4 regions of the Streptococcus sp. IsoGale022 genome follow, and region 1 is predicted to be linked to each of the others. Evidence: predicted binding sites of a transcription regulator. Region 1 holds the regulator's gene; each other region holds the start of a gene.

What was found. The regulator Rex, encoded in region 1, represses fermentation and respiration genes when NADH is low (regulators of the CRP and FNR family bind a similar motif). The targets are predictions, from matches to a motif close to TTGTGAANTANTTCACAA.
Region 2: adhP (alcohol dehydrogenase AdhP) is a predicted target of Rex. The motif match lies at 2,683-2,700, and genes of this name have one in related genera.
Region 3: adhE (bifunctional acetaldehyde-CoA/alcohol dehydrogenase) is a predicted target of Rex. The motif match lies at 1,471-1,488, and genes of this name have one in related genera.
Region 4: RG608_RS07870 (zinc-dependent alcohol dehydrogenase family protein) is a predicted target of Rex. The motif match lies at 2,233-2,250, and genes of this name have one in related genera.

What each region holds. Positions count from the first base shown of each region.
Region 1 is NZ_JAKZJI010000001.1:4,201-8,568, forward strand. It holds gene RG608_RS00015 (class A sortase) at 1-232, shown strand, start outside; gene radC (DNA repair protein RadC) at 387-1,070, shown strand; gene RG608_RS00025 (gamma-glutamyl-gamma-aminobutyrate hydrolase family protein) at 1,139-1,831, opposite strand; gene RG608_RS00030 (redox-sensing transcriptional repressor Rex) at 1,856-2,503, opposite strand; gene RG608_RS00035 (DUF4649 family protein) at 2,624-2,845, opposite strand; gene RG608_RS00040 (DUF1831 domain-containing protein) at 2,967-3,314, opposite strand; gene RG608_RS00045 (cysteine desulfurase family protein) at 3,316-4,368, opposite strand, start outside.
Region 2 is NZ_JAKZJI010000007.1:21,205-25,572, forward strand. It holds gene RG608_RS05045 (PTS mannose/fructose/sorbose transporter subunit IIC) at 1-128, opposite strand, end outside; gene RG608_RS05050 (PTS sugar transporter subunit IIB) at 173-1,168, opposite strand; gene adhP (alcohol dehydrogenase AdhP) at 1,630-2,649, opposite strand; gene RG608_RS05060 (Cof-type HAD-IIB family hydrolase) at 2,867-3,679, opposite strand; gene RG608_RS05065 (DUF1361 domain-containing protein) at 3,776-4,368, shown strand, end outside.
Region 3 is NZ_JAKZJI010000008.1:49,934-54,301, reverse strand. It holds gene RG608_RS05760 (acyltransferase family protein) at 1-1,231, shown strand, start outside; gene adhE (bifunctional acetaldehyde-CoA/alcohol dehydrogenase) at 1,538-4,192, shown strand.
Region 4 is NZ_JAKZJI010000013.1:56,273-60,640, forward strand. It holds gene RG608_RS07860 (glycosyltransferase) at 1-1,022, shown strand, start outside; gene RG608_RS07865 (glycosyl hydrolase family 8) at 1,031-2,137, shown strand; gene RG608_RS07870 (zinc-dependent alcohol dehydrogenase family protein) at 2,308-3,369, shown strand; gene RG608_RS07875 (DUF1033 family protein) at 3,508-3,888, shown strand; gene comGA (competence type IV pilus ATPase ComGA) at 4,018-4,368, shown strand, end outside.

The DNA of each region.
Region 1 (4,368 bases):
GCAAGTCTATACTTATGTAATCACCAGTGTTGAAACAGTAACTCCGGATCGAACGGATCTGATTGAGGATACAGAAGGTGTTACAGAGATTACTTTAGTTACTTGTGAGGATGCCGCGGCAACCAACCGGACTATTGTCAAGGGAACATTAGAAGGTTCTGTCGAGTATGATAAGGCTCCTAAGGAAGTTCTTGAATCTTTCAGTAAGTCTTATAACCAAATGCAGATTTAAAGACAAAAAACTAAAAAAATTTCACTCCAAAGGTTAGGAAGAACTCTAACTTTTGGAGTTTTTTTATCTAAATTTTGTTTTAGGCGAAAGATTTTTTATATCAATTCTTGCTGATTCTGACTCTTTTTCCGAATTATAAGATAAGGAGGTTTCTATGTATAGCATTTCATTTCAAGATGATATTAGCATGATGCCACGGGAGCGTTTGATGAGAGAAGGGGCTGAAAAACTCAGTAACCAGGAGCTCCTATCAATCTTTCTCAGGACAGGCAATAAAAAAGAAACTGTTTTTCAAGTTTCTCAAAGAATTTTATCATCTATTTCCAGTCTGAACGATCTTAAGTATTTAACTTTGCAGGAATTGCAGACTATTTCTGGAATCGGTCCGATTAAGGCTGTGGAGCTGCAGGCCATTATCGAATTAGGGCGTCGGATTAACCGAGCAGAGGTTCTTCAGAAAGAGCAGATTATGGGCAGTCAAAAATTAGCTCAGAAGATGCAGCAAGAGCTAGGAGACATGAGGCAGGAGTGCTTGGTTGCTATTTATCTTAATAGTCAAAATCAAATCTTGCACCAGCAGACTATTTTCATGGGGACTGTAAGCAGAAGTATTGCTGAGCCAAGAGAAATTCTCCACTATGCTCTCAAGCACCTAGCGACATCTATCATACTGGTACACAATCATCCATCAGGCTCAGTCGTTCCTAGCAGAAACGACGATGAGGTGACCCAGCATATGAAAGAAGCGTGTGAGATGATGGGCTTGGTTCTTTTAGATCATTTAATTGTGTCCAAGTCTAACTACTATAGCTACCGAGAAGAGGCAGATATGATATAATTTGATTTACGTGAATATAAAAAACTTCTATTCGTGTAGAACAGAAGTTTTTCTAGGAATAGAGGATTTTAAAGAATATTGACAACATAATCAAACAGAGCTAAGTCTCCTTCTCTGGAGCCAAACAAGAACTCTGGGTGCCATTGGACGCCAAGGAAAGGACTGCCGTCAGTAGAAGTGATGGCTTCAATAATTTTATCTCGCGGATCATAGGCGATGACTTCTAGGCCAGCAGCTAAATCCTTGATACTTTGGTGGTGGAAGGAGTTGATTTCAGATGCAGGGCCATAGATTTCATGCAGAATGGAGCCGTTCTTGGTCACCATGCTTTGAGTTGTGTACTCAGCAGAGCTATCTTGCCAATGATCTTCAATGTCTTGATGAAGAGTACCGCCTAGGGCGACATTATAAAGTTGAGTTCCGCGGCAGACGGTGAAGATTGGTTTATTTTGACGACGGGCTTCCTTGATTAAAGCTAATTCAAAAATGTCCCGTTTGAGTAGATAATCATCGCTGTCAATGACTTTTTCTTCTCCATAGAACTGGGGACATACATTCTGACCGCCTGTGATGATTAATTTATTGACAATGGAAACATACTGTTTAGCCATTTCTTCATCACCGATTGGCAAAATCATTGGAATTCCGCCAACTTCTTTAACTCCCTCAACGAATCCTGTCGCTGTATAGCTCATATGGATGAAGTGATCGTCTGGGATTTCTCTTTCATTTCCGGTTATTCCAATAATAGGTTTACTCATAGAGTGTTTAATACCTCTTTCAAATTAATAATCATTTTTTCTCATGAAGTAGAGCAGAGTCTGCAGTTCGCTAGTCAGGTCAACATACTGAACGACCACGTCCTTAGGCAGGGATAGGTTCACTGGTGAGAAGCAGAGAATACCCTTTACACCAGCCTGAACTAAGATAGATGCGACTTCTTGGGCTTTTATGCTAGGTACAGTTAGGATGGCAGTTTGCACATTTCCTGACTGTATTTTTTCTTTGGTTTGGGAAATTCCATAGATAGGAATCCCATCGTTGGTTGTGCTGCCAACTTCTGGATGGTCATCTGTGTCAAAAGCCATTACAACCTTCATTTTATTGCGCTCATGAAAACGATAGTGCAGTAGAGCCCGCCCCATATTACCAACACCAACAATCATGACATTGGTGATAGCATTGTCATTCAAGAGGTCAGCAAAAAAGTTCATTAATTTCTTGACATCATAACCAAATCCTCTGCGGCCAAGTTCACCGAAATAAGAAAAATCTCGTCTGACAGTAGCAGAGTCAATACCAATGGCTTCAGCGATTTGCTTGGAGTTGGCTTTCTCAATCTTCTCAGCATTAAACCGTTTAAAAATACGATAGTAGAGCGACAGTCTCTTAGCTGTTGCTCGAGGAATTGTAGTATTTTTTTCAGTTTTCACAAAATCACAACCTTTCTAATTCTATTTTATAGGAAGTTTGTGAAAAAATCAACTAATTAAGGATGTTTGATTTATAAAAAAGAAAATCAGTAATCGCTGGGAATGGTAGGGGTGAAAAACTTAGTCCTGATAGGGACGTAGGTCTAACTGGTACATTTGGCGGTACAAGTCCCCAATTAGCCCTGTAAAAGGCAGCTGGTGTCCCTTATAAGTAACAGTAAGCACCTTGAGCGAGTCAGGAACCGTGACGCAGCCAGAGAAGGCTAGAAGAAATTCGTCGAAGTCTTCATAGGTGAGTGTTCGTTTTACCTTATATGAGTCCAAATAGGTCAGTTCAACCATGGTTAATCCTTTCTTTTGGTTCGATTAGTCATTTGATATTTTCAAGCGTTCCAAGTAGAGGTCAAGCTCGTTTAAATTTTGAAGAGTCAAAACCAAAAAAGCAAAATTACGAGAATCTTGCTTATTGTGGTGTCTTTTCAAAAATATTTCTTTCAACCAAGCTATCCATCAAGAAATAAAATTTTTGTTGGATAATGTGATGATCTTCTGATTTGAAAATATTGACCAAGCGCAGGCCTGATTTGTCAGTGATGTTGATTTTGAAGCCATTCAAATCTTTATTGACGATGATTTTCAGCAGAAAGCCATTTCCGCTATTGGGTACAGATTCCAGCAGACGAGAGAGTTCATAGTTGCCAACCTTGCTTTCAGCGAATGTATTGTCGCGCAAGGTGAATTTCTTGACATTTGGGTGAAGTGAATAGGTATATTCACAGTTTGCTAAGCTAACAGATGTTTGAAAGGCCATCTTATCCTCCTAAAATTTCTTTTAATTTCTTTGTAAATGATTGAATCTCTTGCAAAGTCGTTTGGTCCGAAGTGCTGATCCGAATGGACTCATACAAGCGATTGGAATCCCTGCCATACATAGCCTGCAAGACATGACTGGGTTGTATAGCTCCGGCTGTGCAGGCTGAGCCTGTTGAAATGGAAAAGCCATTTAAATCCATTTGAAGCAGAAGCAGGTCATTTTTTTGATTGGGAAATCCCAAATTGATGACATATGGCAAGCTTGGTTGACTTTCATTTAAGTAAAAGTCAATGTCCGATAAGTCAGCAAGTAAGTTGTCTTTTAAGTCTTGTGCACGCTCTAGATTTTCTTTTAGATGTTCCATGCTTTCTGACAGAGCCGCCGCCATGGCTGTGATAGAGATTAGATTTTCAGTTCCGGCCCGGTGTTTTTCTTCCTGATCACCACCGTGCATGAAATTGTCAAAATCCATCTTCTTGGCATAAAGGAAGCCAACGCCTTTGGGACCGTGAAACTTATGAGCTGAAGCAGATAGAAAGTCAATCCCTAGCTCGTCAGGGGAGATGGGAAATTTACCAATTGCTTGGACAGCATCAACGTGAAAAGCAGCAGGATGTTCTTGCAGTAATTTACCAATTTCCTTAATGGGAAGGATAGCACCAGTTTCGTTATTAACTGCCATGACAGATACAAGAATAGTGTCAGGTCTAAGTGCCTTCTTAATATCCTCCGCTCGAATCTGACCATCCACTGGCTGAACAAAAGTAGCTTCGAAGTCGAATTTGTCTACTAAGTACTCTACCACTTCTAAGACAGCATGGTGCTCAATAGCGGTGGTGACAATATGCTTCCCTCGGTTCTGGTGACGAAGGGCATAGCCTTTGATAGCAGTATTATTGCTTTCAGTGCCGCCTGAAGTAAAAAGAATCTTATTGCTTTGAGTATGCAGGGCATGAGCAATATCCTCACGCGCTTGTCTGAGCAGTTTACTAGCTTCTCGGCCATGGCTGTGCGTACTGGAAGGATTTCCAAAGACGGTCATAGTCTTGGT
Region 2 (4,368 bases), on a different contig from region 1:
TTACCAGTTACCAGTCCAATCAAGGTACAAGCAACCAGCGGTTGGTGGAATTGGAATTGGTCCAAGATACCTTCTAGGCCAGCTAAGAAGGCAACAAAGACTACTAAAACCATAGAAATAATAGACATGTTCTAAATCCTTTCCTAAATTAATAAAAGCAAAACGTTTGATTCTACTGCACGTTGGCTTTCTTAATCAAATCAAACAAATCTTTTTTAGAGTCATTTGGTACTTTACGTACGTCAAATTCAACGCCAAGGTCACGAAGCTTTTCATAAGTGGCAACGTCTTCCTTATCCATTGACAGTACGTTGTTGACCATTGTTTTACCAGTTGAGTGAGCCATAGAACCGACATTAAGGGTCTTGATTGGCACACCGCCTTCAACAGCACGAAGGGCGTCTTGAGGAGTTTCAAACAGAATCAAGGCATGAGTGTTGCCAAAGCGAGGGTCTTTTGAAACAGCAATCAATTTGTCGATTGGGACAACATTGGCTTTGACATTACCTGGTGCAGCTTGCTTAATCAATTCTTTACGAAGTTCGTCTTGAGCTACTGAGTCAGAAGCAACGATAATACGATCTGCTTTTGAATCTGGCGTCCAAGCTGTTGCTACCTGACCGTGCAGCAAGCGTGTGTCGATCCGGGCAAGGTTGATTTTGAGCTTGCCGTCACCGATTACAGTCCCTTCAGGGATTGCTGCTTGGGCAACTGGAGCAGCTGCAGCAGGAGCATTTGCTTCTTCAGCAGCAGGGTTCAGCTCTTCAGGCAGAGCTTTGACTCCTTCCTTGGCTTCTTTGATGATGTTAGCAACAACAGCTTCGACGCCAGCGTTGGCATCCATCATCCTTTCTGTATAAGCTTGAATCAGCATAGGCAGGTTCAAGCCTGTAATGATAGCGAACTTGCGGTCTGGATTTTCACCCATGACACGGCTAGCTTGGTTGAATGGAGAGCCACTCCAAAGGTCAGCCAAGACCAACACTTCATCGTCCGCATCAAACGAAGCCACAGCGTCATTGAACTTTGCATAGAGATCATCTGGTCCTTCGTTGGGCATGAAAGTTACAACTTGTACTTTTTCCTGCTCACCGAAAATCATAGAACCTGATTGATGAATACCAGCAGCAAATTCACCGTGGCTAGCAATAATGATTCCGATACTCATTATTGACATTCCTCCTTATAAAATGTTTGACTTAAGTTTTAAGAAAACTTTAAGGCAAGTTTATTATAAAACGTTTTCATGAAAAATGCAAGCGTTTGTTCCTAAAAAACGACTTTTTCTTTCAAAAATGTCAGTATTTGCTGAAACCCTGATAAATATAAGTATAAGCAAACCTTAGCTATAGAAATGTTTTAATAAATTAGGAAAATAGAAAATACAATAGATTAATATATGAAAAAGATTGAAATAATATGAAAGAGACTTTTGAAATGACAGAAGAGAATTTTGTTTGAGAAAGTGTTTATTTATCAAAAAAGAAAAAGGAGGACCAAAGACAAAAAGTCGCGTCTTATGTCTTTAGTCTCCCTCTATAATGGCAAAAGTTTCTAAATAATATCAAGTCTGTCCACCATACGTTTCCAAGAGTTTTGTAAATGTTGGGACTGACATGCTTTAAAGCATTAGTGTGTGAAGTCAAGTACCATACGTCCCTGAATGGTACCCGCTTCCATTTCGTCAAAGACATCCACAGCATCTGAAACAGGGCGTTTTTGAACGACAGGAACCACTAATCCTTCAGCACCAAACTGGAAGGCTTCTTCCAAGTCCTTGCGCGTACCAACGAGGGAACCGATGACTTGGATACCATCTAAAACGGTTTTGACAATGCTGAGGTCCATCATTTCAGATGGCAATCCAACGGCAACTACCCGACCGCCAGCACGAACAGAGTCCACCGCTTGGTTGAAGGCAACTTTAGAAACGGCTGTTACTATGGCAGAATGCGCACCGCCAGTTTTTTCTTGGATAAGAGCAGCGACATCTTCAACTTCATGGCCGTTGATGACGATATCAGCACCAACTTCTTTGGCCAAAACTAGCTTATCATTGTTGATATCAACAGCGACAACATGGGCATTAAAGACTTTCTTGGCATATTGAACCGCTAGGTTACCCAATCCACCTGCTCCAAAGATAACTGTCCATTGGCCTGGTTGCAGCTGGGCTTCTTTGATAGCCTTGTAGGTGGTTACACCGGCACAAGTGATAGAAGAAGCTTGGGCGGGATCGAGTCCTTCAGGGACTTTGACAGCGTAGTCAGCTGTTACGATACATTGCTCTGCCATCCCACCATCGACAGAATAGCCGGCATTTTTTACTGTACGGCAAAGGGTTTCGCGACCAGTTGTACAGTATTCACAAGCGCCGCAGCCTTCAAAGAACCAAGCGACACTGACGCGGTCTCCGACCTTGAGACTTTTTACATCTGGAGCGATTTCTTTTACAATACCAATACCTTCGTGACCAAGAACTCGGCCCGGCACCTTGCCAAAGTCACCGTGCGCGACGTGCAGGTCCGTATGGCAGACACCGCAATATTCGATGTCAACGAGAGCTTCCCCTGTTTCAAGCGGACGCATTTCTTTATTTTCAACGAGTTGGACATTAGTTCCCTCTGGATTTACAACAACTGCTTTCATAAGTAGTTTCCTCCTGTTATTTAGTTTTTGATTATGTTAATTATATCACAAACTCAAACAAACGGCAAACGCTTACAAAACTAAGCGTGGATTCACTCTAATATTCTGACATAGCTGATAAACTCCTATTTTTAAAGCTTTTTGCAACTAACGGAGTTTGAGGGAAGAAAAAAATAAAAGACAAACTCTCGAACAGAGTTTGTCTAATTGTCTATTTTTATAAAAAGAGTTTGTTGAGCTCGTAGGCGACGCCATCTTGGTCATTGGTCAAAGATAACTGCTGGTCAGCGTATGGAAGAAGGTCAATATTCGCATTTTTCATGGCATAGCCAGTGCCAGCAAAGGACAGCATCTCAGTATCATTTTGTTCATCGCCAAAGGCAATCAGATTTTTACGGTCTACATTGAGAATATTAAGTAGGTACTGAAGGGCAAAGGCCTTATTGACACCCTTGGGAGCACACTCTAGGATGTTGAGTGGCCCGCCCCAAGAGTTAATAGAAAGTTCATGCTGGTAAAAAGCATTCATTTCCTCTGCCAGAGCATATTTGTCAGCTGCTCGGGTCTGCAGGAGAATGGCGTTAGGATTCTCCGTTACCAGATTGGCTTGAAACTGGTTTTCAGGTTTGAAAGCATCGATGCCAAAGAGCTTGGGATCAGCGATTTCTTCATTGGGATTGGTGATATAGAATTTATTGCGGTATTCGCCGGCAATGAAATCAGCTTCAATCTCATCCCTGCGCTTAACCATATCCAGCAGAAAGGACTTGTCCAGCGTCAGCGATTTTTCAAAGTCCCATTTCTTTTCTGGAATGTGAGTCAGAGAGCCATTGAAGTTGATCATGGGCGTATTGAGCTCTAATTCTTTATAATATTTCAAAGCCATGCGGTAGGGCCGGCCTGTTGTGATAATGACCTTGTGGCCCTTTTGGGAAATTTTTTTAATGGTTTCTTTGGTGAAGTCAGACAAATTGCTGTTAGAATCCAGCAAGGTTCCGTCCAAGTCCACAGCGATTACTTTTTTTGTCATGTGAGTCTCTTTTCAGTGATAATACAGACTATTATAACAGAATTCAGTGTAAATAACACGACTTATGTTATAATGGTGCTCTAATCCGTCACAATTATGACACACCAAGGAGGAGCTTTTCGTATGCGTAAACCAATCATGATTCATGCTCTTTTTCTGATGATTGCCTTTTTTATCTATATCCAATCTCTAAATGGCGGTCCGACCTATCTAATCTGGAATATGACCTTGGCCTTAATCAGCTATGATGCAGCTGTCTTGACACTTTTATTTAAGAAGCAGAAGTGGGTATATCCTCTTCTTTTCCTCTTGTGGTTGCTTTTCTTCCCCAACACTTTCTATATGATTACTGATTTGATCCATATGACTTGGGTGGCAGATGTTCTGAGTAAGCCAAGTGTTTTCCTGCTCTTTTTAGCTTTTGTTTCCAGTATTTTATTCGGAATTTTCTGTGGTATGGAGAGTTGGTATGTCATCAAGGAACGCTGGAAGCTTAACTGGTATTTAGACTTGTTGCTGACGGCTGCTCTGTCGGCTGTGTCTAGTCTGGCTATCTACATAGGACGTTATAATCGCCTCAATAGCTGGGATTTATTGCTTCATCCTCAGCTGGTTCTACAGAAGCTCTTGCAAACTTTGCAGCCTGATCGTCTGCCTTTCATTCTTGGTTTTACTTTTTTGCAGTTTAT
Region 3 (4,368 bases), on a different contig from region 1:
CTCTGATATTTATTTCTCAAGTTTGACCCACATCTTTCCTTTCTTTGCAGGAAGCATTCTGGCGACCTTGTCTGGTATTGGCCATGTCAGCAGTCGCTTTAAGATGCTGGAGCAAAAGCTGGCTCTCAAGCAAGTACTAGGAATTATGGGGGGCAGCGCAGCTATTTTGCTTTTGCTCAGCTTCCTGCTCAAGTTTGACAATCTTTGGACCTATCTAGTAGGGTTCTTGACTTCGACCACCTTGGCCTGTCTGATGATTTTGGCAGCTAGGATGCTGCATGATAAGCTTCCTGATGTGAAGGAGCCTGGCATTGTCAACTTTATCGCAGATACCAGCTACGGTGTTTATCTTTTCCACTGGCCATTCTATATTATCTTTACCCAGCTGATGGGTAATGGCTTGGCTGTTCTCTTGACCACGCTGCTGTCTCTTACTTTTGCAGCTTTGTCTTTCTACATCTTGGAGCCAACTCTTGCTGGTCGTCAGCCAGTTATCATGGGAACCAAGATGGATCTGTCATCTCTTACCAGACCAATCTTTTACAGTATGATTCCGCTGACTTTGATTATGTTCTTTATCTCGGTGACAGCACCAAAGGTAGGAGCTTTTGAGGAAAGTTTGATTGTCAATGCTCTGAATCAAGCTGACACTAAGATGCAGACAACTCGAAGTCAGGTTGATCAGTCCAAGGCGACTGAGTACAATGTGGCGGACGGGATTACCATGATTGGTGACTCTGTTGCCCTGCGCTCTAGCGATCAATTGCAGCAGATCTTACCAGGAATCGAGCTAGACACTGTCGTTAGTCGCAGTCTGAGTACAGGCTTGGAGGTCTACAAGACAGATATTGCTAATAGAGTGCTGAAGAAGCAGGTTGTTCTGGCTCTTGGAACCAATTCGTCCGGTTACTCGAATGAGCTTTTAGATGAGTATGTTTCCAGCCTGCCTAAGGGGCATCAACTGATTCTCGTAACTCCTTATGACGGTCGCTCAGAGGGCGGTGTTTTAGCTCAGCAGCGGGAGTATGAACTGGAATTAGCCAAGAAGTACGACTATGTCTTTGTGGCTGACTGGCATCAAACTGCTATCGATAACCCACAGATTTGGGAAGGGACAGACTATGTCCACTTTGGCTCAAACTCAGAGTCCATCATTGAAGGGGGAACTCTCTATGCCAATACCATTAAGCAAGCCATAGATGAAGCCAATTCAGGTAATGTGAAACCATAAATAATCAGCTCGGTTTATCCGAGCTTTTTATATCTAAACAAAGAAAGCGCTTTCATATATTGTGTGAAAACAAAAAGTATGTGAAATCTCTAAAAAATTAAAAAAGTTTTTCACAAAATAGACAAAAATAATCTGGCAAATCAGCGCATATTGTATGACATTTCACAAAATAATAGAGAAAAGTTTGTGAATGTTAAGTGAAAGTGTTTACAAAAATCATTAAATAGGTTATAATTAAATTGTGAAATATTTAACAAAGGTTAGAGTTCTTCGTCTAACCTAAGGCAAAACCATTGGAGGAATAGAATGGCTGAAAAGAAGAAAACGGTAGAACAAGAAGCCAAGGCTTTGGCAGCGCAAAAGCATGTCGATGAATTGGTGCAAAAAGGTCTGGCTGCACTAGAGGAAATGAGAAAGCTGAATCAGGAACAGGTGGACTACATCGTAGCCAAGGCCTCTGTAGCAGCTTTGGATGCTCACGGTGAGTTGGCCCTGCACGCTTATGAAGAAACAGGACGCGGAGTTTTTGAAGACAAGGCAACGAAAAACCTTTTCGCTTGTGAGCACGTTGTGAATAATATGCGTCATACGAAGACTGTTGGCGTTATTGAAGAAGATGATGTGACTGGACTGACCTTGATTGCAGAGCCAGTGGGTGTTGTCTGCGGTATCACACCGACTACCAATCCGACTTCAACAGCGATTTTCAAATCTTTGATTTCTTTGAAGACTCGTAATCCGATCATCTTTGCTTTCCACCCATCAGCTCAAGAATCTTCTGCTCATGCAGCGCAAATCGTGCGTGATGCAGCGATTGCAGCAGGTGCGCCTGAAAACTGTGTACAGTGGATTACAGCGCCATCGATGGAAGCAACTTCTGCCCTTATGAACCACGAAGGGATTGCAACAATCCTTGCGACAGGTGGTAATGCAATGGTGAAGGCAGCTTACTCATGTGGTAAGCCAGCTCTCGGGGTTGGTGCCGGAAACGTACCAGCTTATGTGGAAAAATCCGCTAATATCCGTCAAGCAGCGCACGATATCGTTATGTCTAAGTCCTTTGACAATGGTATGGTCTGTGCCTCTGAGCAAGCCGTTATCATTGATAAGGAAGTTTATGACGAATTTGTAGAAGAGTTCAAGTCTTATCATACTTACTTTGTAAATAAGAAAGAAAAAGCTCTGTTGGAAGAATTCTGCTTCGGTGCTAAGGCAAATAGCAAGAACTGTGCTGGTGCTAAGCTCAATCCGGATATCGTTGGTAAGCCAGCTACTTGGATTGCAGAGCAAGCAGGTTTCAGCGTGCCAGAAGATACGAATATCTTGGCTGCAGAATGTAAAGAAGTTGGTGAAAAAGAGCCATTGACACGTGAAAAACTGTCACCTGTCATTGCTGTGCTCAAGTCTGAATCCCGTGAAGACGGTGTTGAAAAAGCTCGTCAAATGGTAGAATTCCATGGTCTTGGTCATTCAGCCGCTATCCATACAGCGGACGAAGAGTTGACCAAGGAATTTGGTAAGGCTGTTCGTGCCATCCGTGTTATTTGCAACTCACCTTCTACTTTCGGCGGTATCGGGGATGTTTATAATGCCTTCCTGCCATCACTGACTCTGGGCTGTGGATCTTATGGTCGCAACTCAGTTGGTGATAACGTTAGTGCTGTGAATCTCTTGAACATCAAAAAAGTAGGAAGACGTAGAAATAATATGCAATGGATGAAACTCCCTTCAAAAACTTACTTCGAGCGTGACTCTATCCAATACCTGCAAAAATGTCGCGATGTAGAACGTGTCATGATCGTAACAGACCATGCTATGGTAGAGCTTGGTTTCCTAAATCGTATCATCGAACAACTTGATCTTCGTCGTAATAAGGTTGTTTATCAAATCTTTGCAGACGTAGAACCAGATCCAGATATCACAACCGTTGAACGTGGTACAGAGATTATGCGTACCTTCAAACCTGATACAATCATTGCACTTGGTGGTGGTTCGCCAATGGACGCAGCTAAAGTAATGTGGCTCTTCTATGAGCAACCAGAAGTGGACTTCCGTGACCTTGTGCAAAAATTCATGGATATCCGTAAACGTGCCTTCAAATTCCCGTTGCTTGGTAAGAAGACTAAGTTTATCGCAATCCCAACCACATCTGGTACGGGTTCAGAAGTAACACCGTTTGCCGTTATCTCTGACAAGGCTAACAACCGCAAGTACCCAATCGCTGACTACTCTCTGACTCCAACTGTAGCCATCGTAGACCCAGCTCTGGTACTGACTGTTCCAGGATTTGTCGCAGCGGACACTGGTATGGACGTGCTGACTCACGCAACAGAAGCTTATGTATCTCAGATGGCCAGCGACTTTACAGATGGTTTGGCTCTCCAAGCTATCAAACTAGTCTTTGAAAACTTGGAAAGCTCTGTTAAGAATGCTGATTTCCACTCTCGTGAAAAGATGCACAATGCCTCTACTATCGCTGGTATGGCCTTTGCCAATGCCTTCCTGGGAATTTCCCACTCTATGGCCCATAAGATTGGTGCTCAGTTCCATACGATCCACGGTCGTACCAATGCGATCTTGCTGCCATACGTGATCCGCTACAACGGTACACGTCCAGCTAAGACAGCGACATGGCCTAAGTACAACTACTACCGTGCGGATGAAAAATACCAAGATATCGCACGCATGCTTGGACTCCCAGCTTCTACTCCAGAAGAAGGGGTTGAATCTTACGCAAAAGCTGTTTACGAACTAGGTGAGCGCGTAGGTATCCAAATGAACTTCAAAGCTCAAGGTATTGACGAAAAAGAATGGAAAGAACATTCACGTGAATTGGCCTTCCTTGCCTATGAAGACCAATGTTCTCCAGCCAACCCACGCCTTCCAATGGTTGACCACATGCAGGAAATCATCGAAGACGCATACTATGGTTACAAGGAACGCCCAGGACGCCGCAAATAAGCGAGTAGCTTCCTAAATCAATCATAAGACAATTTGTCGGTCATCCCCTGCCATTTGGTAGGGGATATTTCTATGTGTCTTAGCCAGGCAAGACCTCTGGTCGAAGCTGAGCTTAGAGACATTGATGCTGAGGAGAGGAGTGACGTGAGCTCTAGGTAACTTAACGAAACGGGGCC
Region 4 (4,368 bases), on a different contig from region 1:
AAATGCTGAAAGTACAGGCTATGCCTGAGTATGCTGGACGCAATGTTATAATTACAGACCGTACAGGTACGGGAGGTAAGGCTGGGGTGCTGAATGATGCCCTGAAGATGGCCAAGGGCGAATATATCTGTGTCTACGATGCGGATGCTATGCCAGAAAAGAATGCCCTCTACTTCCTAGTCAAGAAAGTCTTAGAAGATCCAGAACGTCACGTTGCTTCCTTTGGACGCAATAAAACCCGTAATGCCAACCAGAACTTCCTGACCCGTTGTATCAACCAAGAAATCGTTGTAACTCAGCGTGTTTACCACGTAGGTATGTGGCATCTCTTCAAGATTGGACGGATCCCAGGTACGAACTTCTTGATTAACACTGAGTTTGTTAAGAGTATTGGTGGTTGGAAAAATGGTGCCTTGACAGAGGACACGGAAATTTCCTTTAAGATTATGCAAAGCGGCAAGCTGATTGCCTTGGCTTATAACTCAGAGGCTTTCCAGCAAGAACCTGAGACCCTCAAGTCCTATTACTTGCAGCGTAAGCGCTGGGCTAAGGGGAATTACGAGGTGATTATTGACAACTTCAAGCATCTTTTTAGCGGCGGTAACTGGCGCGTGAAGTTAGAAGTTTTCAATTATTCTTGTATCTTCTTCTGGTTCAATCTGGCGATTGTCTTATCTGACTTGGTTTTCTTTGCCAATGTAGCGGCGATGATTACCCAGCTCTTTATACCGGATGTGCGGATTCCTTTCGCTTTTGATGCTCAGAATATCTATATCGTCCAGCTGATGCTCTTTAACTGGCTTCTGATGATTTTGCTTTATCTTTTGCAGATCAATATTGCCCTGGCTTCTCAGTTTGGACAGGCGACTACCAAACAGATTTGGCTGGCCCTTGTGTCCTATTTGACTTACTCTCAGCTCTTTATCGTTGTCTCTTTAGATGCAGTAGGATCTGTTATCTTGGACAAGATTTTGAAGCGGAAAGAAACCAAGTGGGTTAAAACAAAACGATTTGCAGGTTAGGAGAAAGTGTGAAAAGAACAAGATTAAGATTTATTTGGTTTGTGATAATTCTGGCTGTCTTGGCTAGTATCCTCTTGTACACCCGCATGGGCAGTACTCCGAACATCAAAAAGAATATATACAGCCAATGGTCTAAAGAATATGTCGTAACCAAGGACAAATTGTCTTATATCAGGACGACAAACAGTAAGACTGAAGATGTTGTGCTGTCTGAAGCACAGGGTTATGGCATGGTGATTGCTGTGGATGCAGCTAAGCAAGGCGATGCCAGTTCGTCTGATTTTGAAAAGCTCTACCAATATTATCTAGCTCATCGTCTGAAAGATACCCAACTCATGTCTTGGAAACAAACGATTAAGGACGGAAAGAGCAATCATGAAGACGAAAACAATGCTACAGACGGCGATCTCTACATCGCCTATGCTTTGATTCAGGCGGCTAAACAGTGGCCGGACAAGGCTAAAGAATACCAAGAACAGGCTCAGGCTATTCTGAAAGATGTCTTGGCTTATAACTATAATGAAAGCAATGGCGTTTTGACGGTTGGGAACTGGGCAAATGCAGAATCGAAATTTTATAATCTCATGCGGACTTCTGATACATTGCCGCAGCAGTTCCAAGCTTTCTATGAGTTGACCAAAGATAAGCAGTGGCTGACAATCCGAGATAACATGCTCAGCAAACTTGAAGCAATCAGCGCTGATAACAAGACTGGTTTGATACCAGACTTTATCTGGGTTGACGGTGACAAAGTTCGGGCTGCTGAGCCTGATACGGTAGAATCTGCAAATGATGGCTATTATTCTTATAATGCCTGCCGACTTCCTTACAACCTGGCTCAAAGCAAGGATGAAAAAAGTCAAAAAATGCTGAAGAAGATGTTGAGCTTCTTCCTCAATCAAGAAAAGATTTATGCGGGCTACAACCTGAAAGGCAAGGCTCTCAATAGCAATCAGGCTGGCAGCTTTACTGCTCCAGTATTCTATGCGGCTAACAACAATATAGAATTCCGCAAATTGGTGCAGCAAAATAAATATCTCTTCATGCAAGGTTTACCGTCAGATAATTACTATGACGCGGCTGTGACGACGATGATTGCTTTAGAAACTTTATAATGCAGAAACAAGTAAGATGAAAATTTTGCTTAAGATCATGCAGACAATAGGGTGGGACAAAACGGTGTTTGTCCCACTTTTTTGGAGGAAAAACCTTGCGATTTTTTTCACAAACTGTTAAAATAAAATGGAAAACATTCATCATAACATAACAATAGAAAGGATAGCCTATGAAAGCCTATACTTATGTTAAGCCGGGACTTGCCCAGTTTATAGATGTTGATAAACCTGTCGTACGCAAGCCAACAGACGCTATTGTCCGTATGGTTAAGACCACTATCTGCGGGACTGATCTTCATATTATTAAAGGAGACGTACCTGCCTGCAAGAGCGGTACTATTCTGGGACATGAAGGCATCGGTATTGTTGAAGAAGTTGGTGACAGTGTAACCAATTTCAAGAAGGGCGATAAGGTTCTGATTTCCTGTGTTTGTGCTTGTGGCAAGTGCTACTATTGCAAGAAGGGCATTTACGCCCATTGTGAAGATGAAGGTGGATGGATTTTCGGGCATTTGATTAACGGGACACAAGCGGAGTATCTGCGCGTGCCGCATGCTGATAATACTCTCTATCACACACCGTCTGATTTATCAGATGAAGCCTTAGTCATGCTGTCAGACATCCTGCCAACAGCTTATGAAATAGGAGTTTTAAAAGGTAAAGTAGAGCCTGGATGTACAGTAGCTATCGTTGGCTCTGGGCCAATTGGTCTCGCGTCTCTGCTGACAGCTCAGTTTTATTCTCCGTCAAAGATTATCATGGTTGATATAGATGAGAACCGTTTAGACACAGCTATGGCTTTTGGTGCGACGGATAAGGTCAACTCTGCAGACCCTGAAAAAGCTGTGCAGGCTATCTTTGACTTGACAGATGGACGTGGAGTTGATGTAGCCATTGAAGCAGTAGGTATTCCAGCTAGCTTTGATCTTTGTCAGAAAGTTATTGCTATTGATGGAACCATTGCCAACTGTGGGGTACATGGAAAACCTGTCGAGTTTGAGTTAGATCGGCTCTGGATTCGCAACATCAATGTGACGACCGGGCTGGTATCTACCAATACTACTCCTCAGCTTCTGAAAGCCCTGGAAAGTCATAAGATTGAGCCAGAAAAGCTGGTGACTCACTATTTTAAACTGAGTGAAATCGAAGAAGCTTTCAAGGTTTTCGGCCAAGCTGCGAACCATCATGCCATTAAGGTTATTATAGAAAATGACCTCTCTCCAGTCCAATAAAATTCTTAAGTTGTCTTTTGCCTATCCCTTTTAATCTTTGGTTAAAAGGGGTTTTTATATTGTTTTCTGATTCTGAGCAAAATAGTTTTGTTCGCCAAAGAATTTATATATAATATACGGTACAAAGAGAGGACGAGTATGTATTGTGTAATTGAGATGTACGGGGACTATGAACCGTGGTGGTTCCTGGATGGCTGGGAAGAAAATGTCATTGCAAAGAAGCACTTCGATGATTATTATGAAGCCCTTAAATATTATAAAAGCCGCTGGCTGCAGATGGCAGAGCAGTCACCTTTGTATAAGAGCCGTAGTGATTTAATGACAATTTTTTGGGATCCGGAGGATCAGCGCTGGTGCGAGGAGTGCGATGAGAATGTTCAGCAGTACCACTCTCTGTTTTTGCTGGAGAATGAGTGCAAGATTCCTAAGAGCAAGTACCGGCCAGGCTATACTAAGCAGAACGGCCTTGAAAAGCACCGAGCTTGCTCAGTCAAACTAAAATCCGCTAAGCCTCTTTAAATCGACAGAATATATTTTGCAAATCTGATAATAGAGCAGCAGAAGAGACCTAACTTGTTAGAAGTTAAGTTTCTTCCGCTGTTTTTTCTTTTTCTGGATTTTTTGCGAATAGTAAGGTGAGGAGGATGTATGGTTCAAGAAATTGCAAAAGAAATGATTAGGCAGGCTCGGCAAGAAGGGGCTCAGGATATTTACCTCATTCCTAAGACTACTTGCTATGAGCTTTATATGAGAATTGGTGATGAACGTCGCTTTATAAAGACTTATGATTTTGAGCTTTTGTCAGCGGTTATCAGCCACTTTAAGTTTGTCGCAGGTATGAATGTTGGAGAGAAGCGCCGCAGTCAACTTGGGTCTTGCGATTATGATTGTGAGGAAGCCAAGGTTTCAATCCGGCTGTCGACAGTTGGTGATTATCGTGGTTTTGAAAGTCTGGTCATCCGGCTCCTGCATGATGAAGACAGGGAGCTACGCTTTTGG